DNA from 3 places in the Marinobacter alkaliphilus genome. Region 2 is predicted to be linked to each of the others. Evidence: predicted binding sites of a transcription regulator. Region 2 holds the regulator's gene; each other region holds the start of a gene.
What was found. The regulator FliA, encoded in region 2, starts transcription of late flagellar genes. The targets are predictions, from matches to a motif close to CTAAAGTTTNNNNNNNNNNNGCCGNTAA.
Positions count from the first base shown of each region.

Region 1: the regulator FliA is predicted to act here: its motif matches at 3,914-3,941, upstream of ACZ5Q2_RS02930 (methyl-accepting chemotaxis protein).
Region 3: the regulator FliA is predicted to act here: its motif matches at 2,806-2,833, upstream of ACZ5Q2_RS11305 (flagellar protein MotY).

Region 1 covers NZ_AP043751.1:633,584-639,165, reverse strand. Annotated here, with positions in the region: gene rarD (EamA family transporter RarD) at 1-541, shown strand, start outside; gene ACZ5Q2_RS02950 (DUF3565 domain-containing protein) at 538-771, shown strand; gene ACZ5Q2_RS02945 (LysR family transcriptional regulator) at 750-1,631, opposite strand; gene ACZ5Q2_RS02940 (cation diffusion facilitator family transporter) at 1,725-2,498, shown strand; gene ACZ5Q2_RS02935 (CHAD domain-containing protein) at 2,515-3,864, opposite strand; gene ACZ5Q2_RS02930 (methyl-accepting chemotaxis protein) at 4,097-5,582, shown strand, end outside.
Region 2 covers NZ_AP043751.1:3,532,774-3,538,355, forward strand. Annotated here, with positions in the region: gene ACZ5Q2_RS16145 (protein-glutamate methylesterase/protein-glutamine glutaminase) at 1-627, opposite strand, end outside; gene ACZ5Q2_RS16150 (chemotaxis protein CheA) at 672-2,765, opposite strand; gene ACZ5Q2_RS16155 (protein phosphatase CheZ) at 2,786-3,571, opposite strand; gene cheY (chemotaxis response regulator CheY) at 3,592-3,975, opposite strand; gene ACZ5Q2_RS16165 (RNA polymerase sigma factor FliA) at 4,135-4,878, opposite strand; gene ACZ5Q2_RS16170 (MinD/ParA family protein) at 4,911-5,582, opposite strand, start outside.
Region 3 covers NZ_AP043751.1:2,470,384-2,475,965, reverse strand. Annotated here, with positions in the region: gene ACZ5Q2_RS11315 (bifunctional acetate--CoA ligase family protein/GNAT family N-acetyltransferase) at 1-685, opposite strand, end outside; gene ACZ5Q2_RS11310 (histone deacetylase family protein) at 893-1,819, shown strand; gene ACZ5Q2_RS11305 (flagellar protein MotY) at 1,835-2,761, opposite strand; gene pyrC (dihydroorotase) at 2,921-3,952, shown strand; gene rnt (ribonuclease T) at 3,990-4,655, shown strand; gene ACZ5Q2_RS11290 (SDR family oxidoreductase) at 4,713-5,582, opposite strand, start outside.

The DNA.
Region 1 (5,582 bases), 1.2 Mb from region 2:
GGCCATGGGGCTGCTGATTCTGGGGGAGCGCATTTCACGCTTGCAGGTGATTGCCGTGGCTCTTGCGGCGGTGGCAATTCTGTACCAGTTTGTCCTGCTGGGTGAGCTGCCGTGGATTACTCTGGTGCTGGCGTTCAGCTTTGGCACTTATGGGCTGCTTCGAAAGAAAGTCGAGCTGGATGGACTGTCGGGCCTGTTTGTGGAAACTCTGCTGTTGCTTCCGCTGGGGCTGTTGACGCTGGCCTGGCTGTCCTCGGAGGGTTTGTCTCACTTTGGCGGCACCAGTTACAGTACCTTGCTGCTGCTTTCCAGCGGTGCGGTTACCGCCATTCCCCTGCTGGCCTTCGCCGGTGCCGCCCGGCGGCTGAAGCTCTCGACGGTGGGATTCCTGATGTACATCAACCCCACCATCCAGTTCCTGATTGCGCTTTTTGTGTTCCACGAGCCCTTGAGCACCGCAAAACTGGTGAGCTTTGGCATGATCTGGTTGGCGCTGGGGATCTATTCCTGGTCGGCTTGGGGGCAAAGGGGGAGATCGTGAAACAGTGCATCACCGGCTATCACCAAGACGATGAAAATCATTGGGTGGCGCAACTGGCCTGCGGGCATAACCAGCATGTGCGTCATGATCCGCCCTGGGTGAACCGGCCATGGGTTGTTACCCCGGAAGGGCGGCAGTCCATGCTGGGGTTTGAGCTGGACTGCAAGAAGTGTGATGAGGGGGCGCCGGCAGACGAGCAGCCAGGCCCTCAGGCCATCGTCTCCAGATAGGCTTCCAGTTCGTTGGCCAGCCAGCCTACCACGGCGCCGCCCTGGGCTTGTTCTGACTCCAGGGCGCTGAACACCTTCCACCAACGCGCGCTGCGGTGATGGATGGTTTTCAGCTGTTCTTTCCGCAGTGCCTCAGCAATCAATGGTAACGGCAGGTCCGCCCAGCCGGCGCCGTCCATCACCGCATCGCGGATCAACTCGTACTGGGTAAATGCCAGGTAGTTGGCGGTTTCCGGTGAGTCTGCCACCAGCACGGAATCCTGCATGTAGGCAATGGTGATTTCGGTATGGCTGATCAGATCATCCTGGGTTACCCGTTTCAGTTGGCTAAGCGGATGCTCGGGCGCAGCGACGGTCAGCATGCGCACGTCAGCCAGCTCGCGGAACCATTGGTAGCCTTCATTCATCAGTTCCGGCATCAGCCCGTAGGCGACATCCACCGACTGGTTTCGGACCAGCGAGGGCAGTTCTCGTGGGGGCGCCAGGTAGATCGACAGGCTGGTTTGCGGAAATCGCTGTTTCAGGCGGCGCAGAATGTCCCGCCAAATGTCCTCGGGAATGGCATCGTCCCGGGCGATGCGCAACACCGATTCGGCCCCGCTCAGGTGGTGCTGGCAGCGGGCCTGTATCTGGCCGGCGACCTGATCGAAGCGCCGGCAATCGGTGAGAATGGACTGGCCGATGGAGGTCAGATGCAGCTGGTTACCGCTGCGTTCAAACAACTCAACTCCCAGTTCATCCTCCAGCGAGGCCAGCACGGTGCTCACTGTGGTTCGGCTGCGGTTCAGCTCCCTGGCGGCTGCGGCAACGCTGCCGTTCCGGACCACGGACAGAAAGATTTTTATCTGGGAAGTCTTCATGGTTATCTCGTTGCGCCGGATTTTCCGTCGCTCAGCGACTCACGCCTTCGTGGTGATGCCGATAATATGGCCGGCAATTCTCAGGAGGTCAAAATGTTTACTTCTCTGGCGCGGGAAAATATGGCGCTGACATTATCTGCGGCCGGTGCGGGCTTGTTTGCTGTCGTCGGTATCGGCTGGGGGCTTTGGGTTGATTCCCTGGTCATTCTTTTCGATGGCGCCTACTCACTGATCAGCCTGGCGCTGTCCCTGCTTTCACTCTATGCCGCTCGCCTGGTGCGTCGGCCAGCAACAGAAGACTATCCGTTTGGTTTGGGTGCGGTGGAGCCGCTGGTGATTGCGGTGAAAGGCCTGGTTATTGCCCTGGTGTGTGTGCTTTCGCTGGCCTCGGCGGTGGTTTCGTTGCTGCAGGGTGGCCGTGCGGTGGCCGCCGATATGGCCATGGTGTTTGGTGCGGTGAACGTGGTGGGTTGCCTGGCCGTGTGGGTGTATCTACGCTGGTCCAGCTTTCAGAACGACTCCGGCCTGGTCAGGGCCGAGCAGAGGCAGTGGCTGATGGACAGCGCCCTGAGTGCTGCCGTGATGATCGGTTTTGCCGCCGCCTGGATGCTGGAGAAAAGCCAATGGTCTGCACTGGCAGTCTATGCAGACCCGGTGATGATGCTGGTGATCTCGGTGTATTTCATGACCGTGCCGGTGAGGATGATTCTGGAGTCAGTGCGGGAGTTGCTGCTGGCGGCACCCTCGGAAGAGGCCATGGACGATATCCAGGAAACCCTGGAAGACCTTGGCTTGAATCCGGGCCAGGTGAGAGTGGCGAAGTTGGGCCCTAACCTGCTCCTGGAAGCTCGTATGGTCAGAATCTGAACCTGGTGTTCTGGCATCAGCCAGCCTTCAGCCCGCCGATGGACAGAATCAGTCTGCGGGTGTCGTCCTTTTCGACGGCCAGGTAGTCCAGCAGGGCCTGAAGCGCGCCGTTTGGATCCTCCGGGTGGTTTGAAGCAAACCGTTTGACCAGCTCAATCTGGACATGCAGATCCTGGAAACGGCCATAGAGATCCTGGCGCTGTCGTAGGGTCTTAAGGGCGGATTTCCAGCTGTCGATGTCCAGTTCCATGAGGTAGCGGATGCGCTTCAGGAGTTTGCGGAGATTGTGGATGTCCTCATCTGGCGCGTCGTGCAGCAGTTCGGCGGTTTTCCGGTTGAACATGCGCAGCCGGTGTTCAACGCTTTTTTGAGCGTCCCTGGTACTGAGTTTGTCGATCAGTTTGCGGAACTCCCTTGACTGCAGCTCGTCCTCCCAACTGTGCAGGCTCTGCCGGTAACGTTTGCTTCCAAGCCGTTTCGCCAGTTTTTTCTGTTCCTTGCCCACCCGCGCGCAGACCCATTGCTCCAGTGCCCGCAGGAGCTCTGGCTGGTCACTGCATAGCTGCGGCAGATCCTGGCGGAAGACGTGCAGATCCCGCAGGTTACTCGTGGCCTGGGCGTGTCGTTTCAGGTGGGAAATGTGGCTCTTCAGTGATTTGTTTCCGGTTACCTCGGCCAGGGATTCGGCCACGGCGCGGCTGCGACGAAGGGCAATGCGATACTGGTGGAGAAACTCATCGTCCAGGCCGAGCATCACCCCCCGATGTAACTGGTTAAGACTCTCGGCCTGCCCCAAAAGCACTGACGGAGTGTCTTTGACCGTCGCTTTGCCGGCGTTCTTGTGCCGTTTCTGGTTCTTGCGTTTGAACGCCTCATAACTGAAGTCCACCGGGGTTAGAAAGGTTTCAAGCCGACCTTCCCGTTTGCCGAGTTTGCGCCAGTGTTTGATTGGTAAACGTATGTGAATAAAACTGGCGGTGGGGAGTTCAAAGGGAGCGTGCGGCACCAGGGTGGCTGCCAGTTCCAAAAGCGCCGGGTTGTGCCCGACAATGGCCAGGGTTTGCGCCTCATTGTCACAGTTCTGCAGCCACTGTAATAGACGCCGGTAATCAAAGGTATAGAGTTCCGGGTTAGTGTAAATCTGCGCTTCACCCATCGAGGGATGCAAAATGCCTTTAAGCGTTTGTTGGGCGCGCAGGGCAGGGCTTACGTGAATCTCTCCTGCCATGGCCCCGTAACGCAGCAGCGCCTTCCCGAGCGGTGCCAGCTGTTGCTCGCCTCGTGGGTTTAGCGGGCGGTCCTTGTCGCTGAGGTTGTCGTTATCCCAGCTGGACTTGGCATGGCGGATGAGAAAAAGGTGTTTCACGGTGAGCTCTCCCCGGCACGACTGACATGAAACTTTAGTCTGACACAAGCTCAAGTCGTTTACATGACGGCCGATACCCGAACTACCTGAAAGGCTTGATACAAATGGCCTGGCTACCAAGTCGACATGTTTTACTTGAGTATTGGTATACAGGCGTTAACAAACTGGAACAGCCTTGTACGTGGCACTGTGGATAATCCCGAGGCCAGAGCAGACAATCCGGAGCAGAACCATGACATTGTTGAGCAACCTGACCATCCGAGCCCGCCTGTTGATTGGCGTATTGGTGCCGGTACTGATTACGGCGGGTACCATTGCCTGGATCACCGCCAGCCAGATTCAGGCAAACGGAGAAGCCGAGTTGGAACGCCTGGAGGAAGAGCTTCTGGATGCCCGTAAGGAAGGCCTGAAGAATCTCGTGGAAACGGCCCGGGCAGTGGTCATGGATGCCAAGAACAACTCTGGGTTGTCTGATAGAGACGCCCGCGAGGAGGCTCGCAAACGGCTACGCTCCATCACATTCGGGCAGGATAACTACGTTTTTGCCTACGCCCGTAATCTGGATAATCTCGCCTACGCTCCGGACCCTTCCCGCGAGGGGCCGACGACCAACCCCAATACACAGAAACTGGTTCGGGACCTGTTCTCAGCGGCGGGAACCGACGGCTTTTATGAGTACGACTGGACAAACCCCGCCTCGGGCGAGGTAGAGCCGAAAGTGTCTTATTCAAGCATCATCCCGGGCTGGGATTGGATGATGGGTGCCGGTATTTACGTCACCGATATTGAACGGGTATTGGTTGAGGCACGAAAGGAAATCGATTCGGCTATGGCGGCGGCCATGGGCTTTATTCTGTTGGTGACGGTTATCGTAGTTGCCGTGTCCCTGATCATAGGGCTGGTGATTGGCCGAACGGTGACGGCGCCCCTGAATAAAGTCAGCGATATGATGCAGGAAATCGCCGACGGTGATGGCGACCTACGCCAGCGTCTGCCGGAAGACGGCAAGGATGAGTTGGCTGAGCTAGGCCGCCGGTTCAATCATTTCGTGATCAAGATTCAGGATACTATTCGTGAAGTGGGCTCAACCACCGATCAGGTCGCCTCGGCCGCCGAAGAGCTGAGCCGTGTGGCCAACGAAACCCGCCAGTCGGTTCAGGAACAGGGCTCGGAAACAGACCAGATTGCGTCGGCGATCAATGAAATGGCAGCCACCATCCAGCAGATTTCCGGCAATGCCAACGAAGTGGAAAGCGCCGCTTCAGACGCCGACCGCATGGCCCGTGAGGGTGGTGAAACGATCACCAGCGCGCAAGGTGCCGTCAACCAGTTGTCCGAAGAAATGGAGAGCACGGCGGCCAGCATTAACGCCCTGGCGGAGAAGTCCAATGATATCCAGCAGGTTCTGGATGTGATCCATGCCGTCACCGAGCAGACCAACCTGCTGGCGCTTAACGCGGCCATCGAGGCTGCACGGGCGGGTGAGCACGGTCGTGGCTTCTCGGTGGTGGCGGACGAGGTTCGGCAGTTGGCCAAACGCTCTGCGGAATCCGCCGATCAGATTCGGGAAATGATTGACGGCTTTGTGGCCGAATCCAAGGCTTCTGTTGAACGGATGAACCATTCCCGCAAGAGTTCCGAGGCTACCGTCGAACGCATCAATCACGCCACTGGTGCGCTGAACACCATTGTGACATCGGTGACCCAGATCCATGATC
Region 2 (5,582 bases):
TCCTGTGGAAGTGCCAATTGCAACCACGCTGTAATGTCTTGGTGCGGCTTTCCGGGAGGGCCGCCTTGGCGTTTCCGGCTCGCGGGTCGGCTCTGGCTGGACCGGGGCTGAGCGGTCGCGGGTTACCGGTCTGGCGGGCCGCTCTGGAGGCTGCGGCGCTGCCGGGCGCGAAACCCCGTGACGCGGCGCTGCCGGGCGCGCAACCGGAGCCGCAGAACGACCGCTCGGCTTGCTGCCGGCCACGTCAAGAATCCGATCGATGAGGATTTTCTGAAGTTGGCTGGTATCCCGGGCAATTTCCTCGAAGTTCTTGGGCAGGAAGTCCACTGCCCCGGCTTCCAGGGCATCCAGAGTAACCCGCGCGCCCTCATACGTCAGAGAGGAGAACATCAACACCGGGGTCGGGTGCTTTTTCATGATTAAACGAACCGCCGAAATGCCATCCATCACGGGCATTTCGTAGTCCATGGTAATCACATCAGGGCGCAGCTTTTCGGCCAGCTCCACCCCTTCACGACCATTGGTTGCCGCACCGACAACCTCGATCTGCCCCGAGGCCGTGAGGATTTCCGTCAGCCGTTTGCGAAAGAACCCTGAATCATCAACAACCAGGACAGAAACTGTCATCCATTTCTCCTAAACAATCCTGCATGTTGTCTGCCCTGGCACCGCTAACCGTAATGTTGAAGAAGGCTGGGTACGTCAATAATCAGGGCAATGCGGCCGTCACCGGTGATGGTGGCCCCGGCCATACCGGGCGTACCCTGTAACGCCCGCCCCAGGGGCTTGATCACCACCTCTTCCTGGCCGATCAGCTGGTCCACCACGAACCCGACCTGCTTTGTACCCATGGCCACAATCACCACATGGGCGTTTTCCGGCTCTTTCTGACCAGCCGCGCCATGTACCAGCCAGCGCTTGATGTGGAACAGCGGGAATACCTTGTCACGAACCACGATGCATTCCCGGCCATCGACGATGTTCGTTTTCGACAGATCGAGATGGAAAATTTCAACCACGTTCACCAGGGGCAAGGCGAAGGACTGATCGCCCAGCATGATCATCAGCGTAGGCATGATCGCCAGGGTGAGCGGCACCTTGATAAGAATGCTGGTGCCCTTGCCCTGTTCAGACACGATGTTGATCTGGCCGTTAAGTTGGCCGATCTTGGTTTTCACCACGTCCATGCCCACGCCCCGGCCAGACACATCGGATATCTGTTCCTTGGTCGAGAAACCGGCGGCAAAAATCAGGTTAAAACACTCGTTATCGGTCAGTCGATCCGCTGCATCCTGGTCGTACAGCCCCTTCTCCACCGCTTTTCGGCGCAGAACATCAGGGTTCATACCCGCGCCATCGTCAGAGATGGAAAGCAGGATATGATCCCCCTCCTGTTCCGCTGACAGGGTAACGGTGCCAGCACGGGGCTTACCGGCCTTCTCTCGCACCTCTGGCATTTCAATGCCATGATCAACGGAGTTTCTTACCAGGTGAACCAGCGGGTCGGACAGCGCTTCGACCAGGTTCTTGTCCAGGTCGGTTTCTTCCCCGTGCATCACCAGGTTGATTTCTTTCTTCAGCCCTCGGGCCAGGTCTCGTACCACCCGTGGGAAGCGCCCGAATACCTTTTTGATCGGTTGCATGCGGGTCTGCATGACCGCCGCCTGCAAATCGGTGGTCACCACGTCGAGGTTGGCGACCGCCTTGTGCATATGTTCATCTTCGCTCTCGGAGCCCAGACGCTGCAGACGATTACGGACCAGCACCAGCTCACCCACCATATTCATGATGTCGTCAAGGCGCTTGGTATCCACCCGCACGGTGGTCTCAGCTGTGGGCGCCGCATCTCTTGCCGGAGCGGCGGGGGCTGCCGGTTTGGCTTCCTGCTTGGCGGGTTCCGGTTGTTTTGGCTCCGGCTTCTTTGGCTCAGGCCTGGCCGCAGGCTCAGGTTTGGTCTCCCCTGCGGGGGCTGCACCAGGGCTCTTGCCTTTGCCGTGCAGCTCATCCAGCAGATTTTCAAACTCGTCATCGGTGATCAGATCATCACCAGTGGATGATTTTGCCGGTTCTTCTGGTTCCGGCTCCGGCGGGGTGTCGTTATCAACAACCGGGGCGCCGGCAAACTGGCCTTTGCCGTGCAACTGATCCAGCAGGGCTTCAAATTCGTCGTCGGTGATCTCGTCGCCGTCTGATCCGGCGTCATTGGCGGAGGTGTTTTCCGGTGCGGCCGCCGGCTGTTGCTCCGCACCTTTTTCATCGGCCAGGGCATCCAGCAGTTGCTCAAACTCTTCGTCGGTAATATCACCGGAATCATTGCCCGCACCCACGGCAGGTTCGGGTTCTGGGGTTGGCGTTACCGGCGCTGCCGTGTCGCCTTCCGGCTTGGCAAGTTCATCCAGCGCGGCGATCAATTCGTCCGGAGCCGGCGTCGGCTCTTCACGGTTACGAACCTGATCAAACATGGCGTTGACGTGGTCCAGGGCTTCCAGCACCACGTCCATCAATTCGGAGGTAACCTTGCGCTTGTGGTTGCGAAGGATATCGAACACATTTTCCGCAGAGTGACAGCAGTTGACCAGCGCTTCGAGCTGCAGGAACCCGGCACCGCCCTTGACCGTGTGGAAACCACGGAAGATGGCGTTGAGCAGGTTGCTGTCATCCGGATGCTGCTCAAGATCTACCAGCTGCTCGGACAGCTTTTCGAGAATCTCGCCGGCCTCAACCAGGAAGTCCTGCAGGATCTCTTCGTCGGCATCAAACGCCATGCGTCACCCTCTATAATCGTTCAGAAACCGAGACTGGATAACAGGTCATCAACGTCGTCCTGCCCCGAAACTACATCATCACGCTCCTCAGCCTTGATCTGAGGCCCTACCCCTTTTTCGGCCGATTCTTCTTTTTCTTCAATCTGGTGCACAGTGCCGGTGAGCTGGTCCACGTGGCTGGCCATCACCACCAGGCCAAGCAGGTTCTCTTCGACTTCTTTCACAAGGGCCGTGACTTTCTGGATAACCTGCCCGGTAAGATCCTGAAAGTCCTGGGCCAGAAGGACTTCAGACAGATTGCTGTACAGGGTATCGGAATCTGTCGCCAGGCCCGCAAAGAAGCGATCAATGCGTCCGTACAGTTCCCGGAATTCTGCCGGCTCCATTTCCCGACGGCGCAACCGCTGCCATTCGTCTCGCAGGGCGGTCGCTTCGTCGCGCATGGTGTGCGCCACCGGCATGCTTTCTTCGACCAGGTCCATGGTGCGATTGGCCGCCTGGCTGGTCATCTGGACAACGTAGGCCAGCCGATCCGAGGCATCGGACATCTTGGACAAGACTTCTTTCTGCTCGGCACTGCGGGCGTCTATCTGAAAATTCCGGATAGCCTCGTGCAGGCTCCGGGTCAACCGCCCCACTTCCCGATAGAGGCTCTGGTCGCGAACTTCACTTAGCTCGTTGATCACCGACATTGCCCGGGCGTAGTTACCGGAACTGATGCATTCGGCCAACTCCGAACTCTGCTGCTGGAGCTTTTCGGTTACCTCCGGGTCGAGGCCCTGATGGTTCTCGTTCTTGTCAGTCATGACAGCCATCCGACCTCTGGTTACTGGATTCGCTCGAAGATCTTCTCAATCTTTTCCTTGAGAACGGCAGCAGTAAACGGTTTGACGACATACCCGTTAACGCCGGCCTGGGCCGCCGCCACAATCTGGTCACGCTTGGCCTCCGCAGTTACCATCAGCACCGGCAGGTTCTTCAGGTTCTCGTCTGCCCGCACCGCCTTGAGCAGATCAAAACCCGACATGCCTGGCATGTTCCAGTCGGTCACCAGGAAGTCGTACTTGCCGCTCCTGAGCATGGGCAAGGCAGTGTTGCCATCGTCCGCTTCATCCGTATTGGTGAAGCCAAGATCGCGCAGCAGATTCTTGATGATTCGCCGCATTGTGGAAAAGTCATCCACAATGAGAATTTTCATGTTTTTGTCCAATGGGACCTCCAGTCAGTAACACCCGGATTTCATTAAGCCTTTTGAAAGTCTAGCAGGCCGCTGCTTTAACCGCTTATTGTGTGGTGTTTGGCCGCGTTGTAAAGCGCCGGTTACCAAAATCTACACAGTTACGCGCCGCGCGGTCAGCGCCGGCCCGATTTATTCTGGCTCGTCTTCCCGCCAATCGGACAACCGCCCCCTGAGACGAAGGGCCGCCTGGCTATGAATCTGGCTGACCCGGCTCTCGCTGACACCCAGCACCGCGCCAATCTCCTTGAGGTTCAGCTCTTCCTGGTAGTAGAGGCTCAACACCAGTTTTTCTCGCTCAGGAAGCTCTTCAATTGCCTCTGCCAGGCTTTTCTGGAATGCATTTGATGCAATGCCATCCAGGGGATTATCGCTGGCCTCTGTTTCTTCTATCGGCAGCTCCCCGGATTCATTGAGCTCATCAAGGCTAAAAAGTCGGCCACTGTTGGCGTCTGCCAGGGAGGCATGATATTCCGACAGGTCAATGCCCAGCTCTTCGGCAACATCAACATCCTGGGCCTCGCGCCCGGTGCGGTCTTCAACTGTCTTGATGGCTGCCGCGATACGGCGGGCATTGCGGTGAACGGAGCGGGGAACCCAGTCGCCCTTGCGGATTTCATCCACCATGGCACCGCGGATACGAATACCTGCGTAGGTTTCAAAGGTGGCACCCTTGCCGGTGGAATAGCGTTGCGCAGCTTCCAGCAGGCCGATCATACCCGCCTGCATAAGATCTTCAAGCTGAACCGAGGCCGGCAAACGGGCCATCAAGTGTAGGGCGATTTTCTTGACCAGCGGCGCATGCTCCTCAATCAGCTGAGAGGGGCCTTTTGCGCCAGCCTGATGGTAGATTCCCAGGTTCTTCGCCAATGTCATGTATCCGGTTTTCTTATAGGACTGGATTCAGATCAGACTTCGACGAGCCGCTCCACGAAAAACTCCAGATGCCCTCTTGGCGATGATGGCAGCGGCCAGCTGTCCACTTTCTCTGCCAGGGCACGGATCGCCAGCGAGGCCTTGGCCCGTGGATAGGCATCCAGAACGGCCCGCTGCCGCTGAACGGCTTTTTTGACGGCTTCGTCGTAAGGCACGATACCTACATATTGTAGTGCTACATCAAGGAAACGCTCGGTGACACGGGTCAGTTTTTCATACAGATGCCGGCCTTCCTGCTCATTTCGCACCTGATTCGCCAGAATACGGAAACGGTTGGTGCCGTAGTCGCGATTCATCAGTTTGATCAGGGCATAGGCATCGGTAATGGAGGTAGGCTCATCGCACACCACCAGCAGCAATTCCTGGGAGGCCCGCAGGAAACTGACGACCGACTCGGAAATACCGGCTGCTGTGTCAACAATCAGCACATCAATCTGGTCACCCAGCTCGCTGAAGGCGTTGATCAGCCCTGCATGTTCCATCGGGCTCAACTGGGTCATACGCTGGGTGCCGGACGATGCGGGGACAATCTTGATACCACCCGGGCCGTTGACCAGAACGTCCTTGAGGTCGCACTCGCCACTGAGCACATCCTGCAGATTGCGATTGGCGGTAATGCCCAACAGCACGTCGATATTGGCAAG
Region 3 (5,582 bases), 1.1 Mb from region 2:
ACATAAAGCGGCGGGGATTGGGAATATTTTCGATGTGCAAAAGGATAGCGCGGGTCTGGGTGTCCTGGGCCAGGTAATCGATCAGGTCGTCGTGATCAATGTCCATGCCATCGCCCAGTGTCAGGAAGTAAGAAAACCCGACACCCCGGGCAAAAGCCCAGTCAATCACCGAACTGGCAATGGTGCCGGACTGCCCCACAAACGCCACCCGTCCGGGAATGGCGCCCATGTGTGCATAGGTGGCGTTAAGATGACGTGCCGGCACCATCAGGCCGATGGTATTGGGCCCCAATACCCGAATGCCGGTTTCCCGGGCCGCGTCCCGCACCGAATACATCAACGGCTGCCCGGTTTTACTGTGGGTACGTGACATACCGCCGGTCATCACAATGGCAGTACGCACACCACATTCGCCGAGCTTTCGAATCATTTTCGGCACAGTATCCGGTGGCGTACAGATAATGGCCAGATCCGGGCTAAAATCCAGTTTCGAGACCTTCTTGACGCAAGGAACCCCGTGCACGTTGTCGTAGTCGGTCTGGTTGACCACCACCAGGCGGCCTGGATAGCCACCACCCAGCAGGTTCCTGAGTACCATACCACCGAGGTTCTCGGCCCGTTCGGAAGCACCAATCACAGCAATGGATTCAGGATTGAACAGGCTTTCCAGATAGCGGGTACTCAAGGTGACTCTCCCTGACCATGGGCGACGAAGATATGGATAAGAATCTCAATAAAACAGGATACTTATCAATGTATAACTTATCTTAGATGGGTATTTCCTGATGTAAATCCGGTATCACAACCATTAGACCAAAGAAATACGACAAACTTCGGTTTTCCCTGATAACATGGCCTGAAAAATAAGCATATTCGGGTTCAGGCTAGACGTATGACCACGGCATTTTTCTCCCACGATGACTGCATGAAGCACAATATGGGCCCGGAGCACCCGGAATGCCCTGAGCGAATCTCCACCATCCTCGCGTATCTGGCAGACACTCACCTGGAACGGGATCTGGACTGGGTTCGACCGGAAGAAATTACCCGTGACCAGCTGTTAACGGTGCACCCCGAGACTTACCTTCAACAGCTGGATATGATGCAGCCTACCCGGGGCCGGGTGTTTACCGATCCGGACACCGCCATGATGCCGGATACCCTGCGCGCCGCCCGACTGGCCGCCGGCGGCAATATCCAGGCGGTCGATATGGTAATGAGTAGTCAGGTGACCAACGCGTTTGTCTGCGCCCGCCCACCCGGGCACCATGCCGAGCGCTCCAAATCCATGGGGTTCTGCTTCTATAACAACGTGGCACTGGCAGCCATGCGCGCCCTCACCTTCCATCACCTGGAACGGGTTGCGATCGTTGATTTCGATGTGCATCAGGGCAACGGCACCGTGGACATCGTTGGCGGAGACGAACGCATCCTGATGTGCTCCAGCTTCCAGCACCCTTTCTATCCGCACTCCCATGTGCATCGCCAGGCGGACAACATTATCAATGCGCCGATCGAGGCCAACTGCTCGGCTCTGGACTACCGTAAAACGGTGGAAGCAGCGTGGCTTAAGAAATTGCAGGATTTCCGCCCGCAGCTGGTACTGATTTCCGCCGGTTTTGATGGCCATAAACTCGACCCGATGGCAGAACTGAATCTGGAAGTCGATGACTATCGCTGGTTGACGGAAATGCTGATCAGCGTGGCCCATGACCACGCAAACGACCGGATTGTGTCAACTCTGGAGGGGGGATATCACCTGAAAGCGCTGGCCGAAAGCGTCACCGCCCACCTGGACCTGCTCAGCACGGTTTACTGACAAGTCCCGCTCCATTCAGCCTGAGAAATCCATACCCGGGCCGTTCGCCTGCTGTAACTCGGGGCGCTCGCCCTGCCGTTGCAAGCGAATGGTGGTACGGCGATTATCCGCATGCCGGCGGGAAACCGGGAACTGGTCACCGTGCCCACGCACAATCAGAAGGTCATCATCGATACCGCGGGATCGCAGATAGTCCGCCACCACATTCGCCCGCTCTTCGGACAGCGCCCGGTTATCGATGCGGCTGCCAACACTGTCTGAATGGCCGTCCACAAATATCCGCTCAACGGTGGAATCCGCCATTACGTAGGTCACGATGTTATCCAGCAGCTGCCTGTCGGTATCAGACAGGCTGGTACTGCCGCTGGCAAACGGCACTCGGGAACGACGAATCTGGTCGTAGTTCACCGGCAGCAGGCTGGATACGCACTCCCGGTAGCCCGAGTACGGGCCTGAGAAATTAACGTTGGAAAGTTGGACCCGCACGGGCCGGTCATCATAACGGGCAGCTCGTGTGACGGTCGGGCGCATCCCCTGCAACAAGCCCTGAGTCATCAGCGTTGCCTCACGACTGCTGACCGTGACCGCCCTGGGCTGGTCAGAGACCGTTACCGAGCCGATGACCCGGGGCGCCACGCCAGGACGCCAGGCTGGCGCTTCCACCACTAGCTGGCCGCGACCAGGGCGCATCACCGGGATCTCGGATTCCAGATAGAAACTCAACGCTTCGCCGGCCCGATGGCGGAAAACCGCCCTGCCGTATCCCGGTACCTCGTGTACCAGGGAACACTCAAACACAGATTCCGACAGGTACCACTGGCTGTTCTCAATGCCGGCACCGTAGCTTGTCGCCAAAACAGGCGTAGCTGTCACTGAAAGCAAAGCCGACACGCCTGCAGCTGCCAGTTTTTGATGAAGCAAATGGTGAAGCGAATAAGTCATTGTGAGAGCGCCTCGAAAACCGGGTCTGTTTCCAACATGACTGTTTAACGGCGTTCAAAATGATTACTTGAGCCACAAAGGGACTGGATTAGCAAAAACATTCCCATCCGCCTTCTGATATAATCCGCAAAATTTTTTGGCTGCTTAGCGGATACCATCATGACCAGAACACTCACCATCACCCGCCCCGACGACTGGCACCTGCACGTGCGCGACGGTGCTGTACTGAACAGCGTGGTGCCGGCCACCGCCGCCTGCTTTGGCCGGGCGATCATCATGCCCAATCTGGTGCCACCGGTAACCGACGCCGCAGCCGCCGTGGCCTACCGTGACCGGATCCGGGCAGCCGCCGGCAATACCGCCTTCGAGCCACTGATGACGCTGTACCTGACCGAAAGCATGACCCCCGAAACCATTCGGGAAGCCAAGGCCGCCGGCGTTGTCGCTGCCAAACTCTACCCCGCGGGCGCCACCACCAATTCAGAATCGGGTGTTACCGATATCAGCAATATTTACCCGGTACTTGAAGCCATGGCCGAGTGCGGCATGCTGCTTCTGGTTCACGGCGAAGTCACGGATGCCGACATTGATATCTTCGACCGGGAAAAAGTGTTTCTGGAACGGGTCCTGAGCCCAACCATCGAGGCCTTCCCGACCCTGAAAGTGGTCCTGGAGCACATCACCACGGCGGACTCCGCCGAGTTTGTGCGCGCCCACACCGGCGGCAACCTGGCCGCCACCCTGACGCCCCAGCACCTGATGTACAACCGCAACCACATGCTGGTGGGCGGTATCCGCCCCCACCTGTATTGCCTGCCGATCCTGAAACGCAACAAGCATCAGTTGGCCCTGCGCGAGGCGGTTGCCAGCGGCGATCCGCGCTTCTTCCTGGGCACAGATTCCGCCCCCCACGCCCGCGACAAAAAGGAAGCCGCCTGCGGCTGCGCCGGTTGCTATTCTGCCTACGGCGCCATTGGCCTGTACGCAGACGTCTTTGAGGAACTCGGCATTCTCGACAAACTGGAAGCCTTTGCCAGTTTCAACGGCGCCGACTTTTACGGCCTGCCACGAAACACCGACACCATTACCCTGGTACGTGAGCCCTGGACCATGCCAGAGCAACTGCCGTTGGCCGACGGTAACATCGTACCCTTGAAGGCCGGTGAAACCGTTCACTGGCGCATGGCGTAACTCATCATTCATTCATAACACGAACATCGGAGTTCGAGTGTCAGAAGAAAACAAGCCGCCACATCCTATGTCCCAACGCTTCCGTGGCTTCCTGCCTGTGGTTGTCGATGTTGAAACCGCCGGTTTCAATCCGGAGCGGGACGCCCTGCTGGAAATTGCCGCCGTCATACTGACCATGGACGACGATGGCTTGCTGCGCCGGGGGGAAACCCACGTACAGCAGATTGACCCCTTCGAAGGCGCCAACCTGGAGCAGTCTGCCCTGGACTTCACCGGCATCGACCCCTGGAACCCGGAACGTGAGGCAGTTCCTGAGCGGGAAGGCCTGAGCGAAATATTCTCCCCGATCCGCAAGGCGGTGAAAGCCCACGACTGCAAGCGTGCGGTTCTGGTCGGCCACAACGCCACCTTTGACCACAACTTTGTGTTTGCGGCTGCCTTGCGGGCCGACATCAAACGTAACCCGTTCCACCCGTTCTCCACCTTTGATACCGCAACCCTGGCTGGCCTTGCCTATGGCCACACGGTGCTGGCGCAAGCCTGTAAGCTGGCGGGCATCCCCTTCAGCAACAAGGAAGCCCACTCCGCAGCCTACGATGCAGAAAAAACCGCTGACCTGTTCTGCGGCATCGTGAACCGCTGGAAAGAGCTGGGCGGTTTTCCGCCGCCGCTCATTGAGCCAGAGGAAGAAGCGACAAGCTGATAACCGCCAGAATCAAAAAAACCCGCCGAAGCGGGTTTTTTCTTGCCTGGAGACAGCTTACCAGTAGATACCTCGCATAATGGCCGCGAACGCCACCTGCTCGGTCGACACCTTGGGCTTTTCACCCGACTTGCTACCAGCGGCAGACGGAGAATCCGGGAACATCCGGTAACCGGTGTTCATGATAATCTCACCCATCTTCGGCGCCAGGGCGTGCAGAACCTGGGCAAAGACACCCAGGCGAGTCGCAATACGCTTCGGCCGGTAAACGATGGCATCCGCCACCATCTGCGCAGCTTCATCCGGTGACAGCGTGGGTACCGAATCGTAAATCTTGGTCGGCGCAATCATCGGCGTTTTCACCAACGGCATGTTGATGGTGGTGAACGTCAGATTACGGTCAGACCACTCCGCCGCCGCACACCGGCTGAAGGCATCCAGCGCTGACTTCGACGCCACATAGGCCGAGAAACGTGGTGCGTTGGTCAGTACCCCAATGGACGAGATATTCACCACATGGCCACGGCGGCGCTCCAGCATGGCCGGCGCAAAGCCCATGATCAGGCGCACAGAACCGAAGTAGTTCAGCTGCATGGTGCGCTCGAAATCGTGGAAACGGTCAAACGACAAGGACAGCGAGCGTCGAATAGACCGGCCGGCATTGTTCACCAGTACGTCTACATGGCCGTGATTATCCAAAACCGTCTTTACAAAGCGATCACAGTCTTCCATGTCGGAAAAATCGCACTGGTACGCGTGGATATTACCGCCACGGGCTTCCAGATCGGCTGCCACTTCGTCCAGGGTTTCCTTGGTGCGGGCGCCAATCACCAGGATTGCACCGGCTTCCGCCAGCTTCTGGGCAGTTGCCAGGCCAATACCGGAAGTGGCACCGGTGACAACACACACCTTGCCTTCCACTGTTCC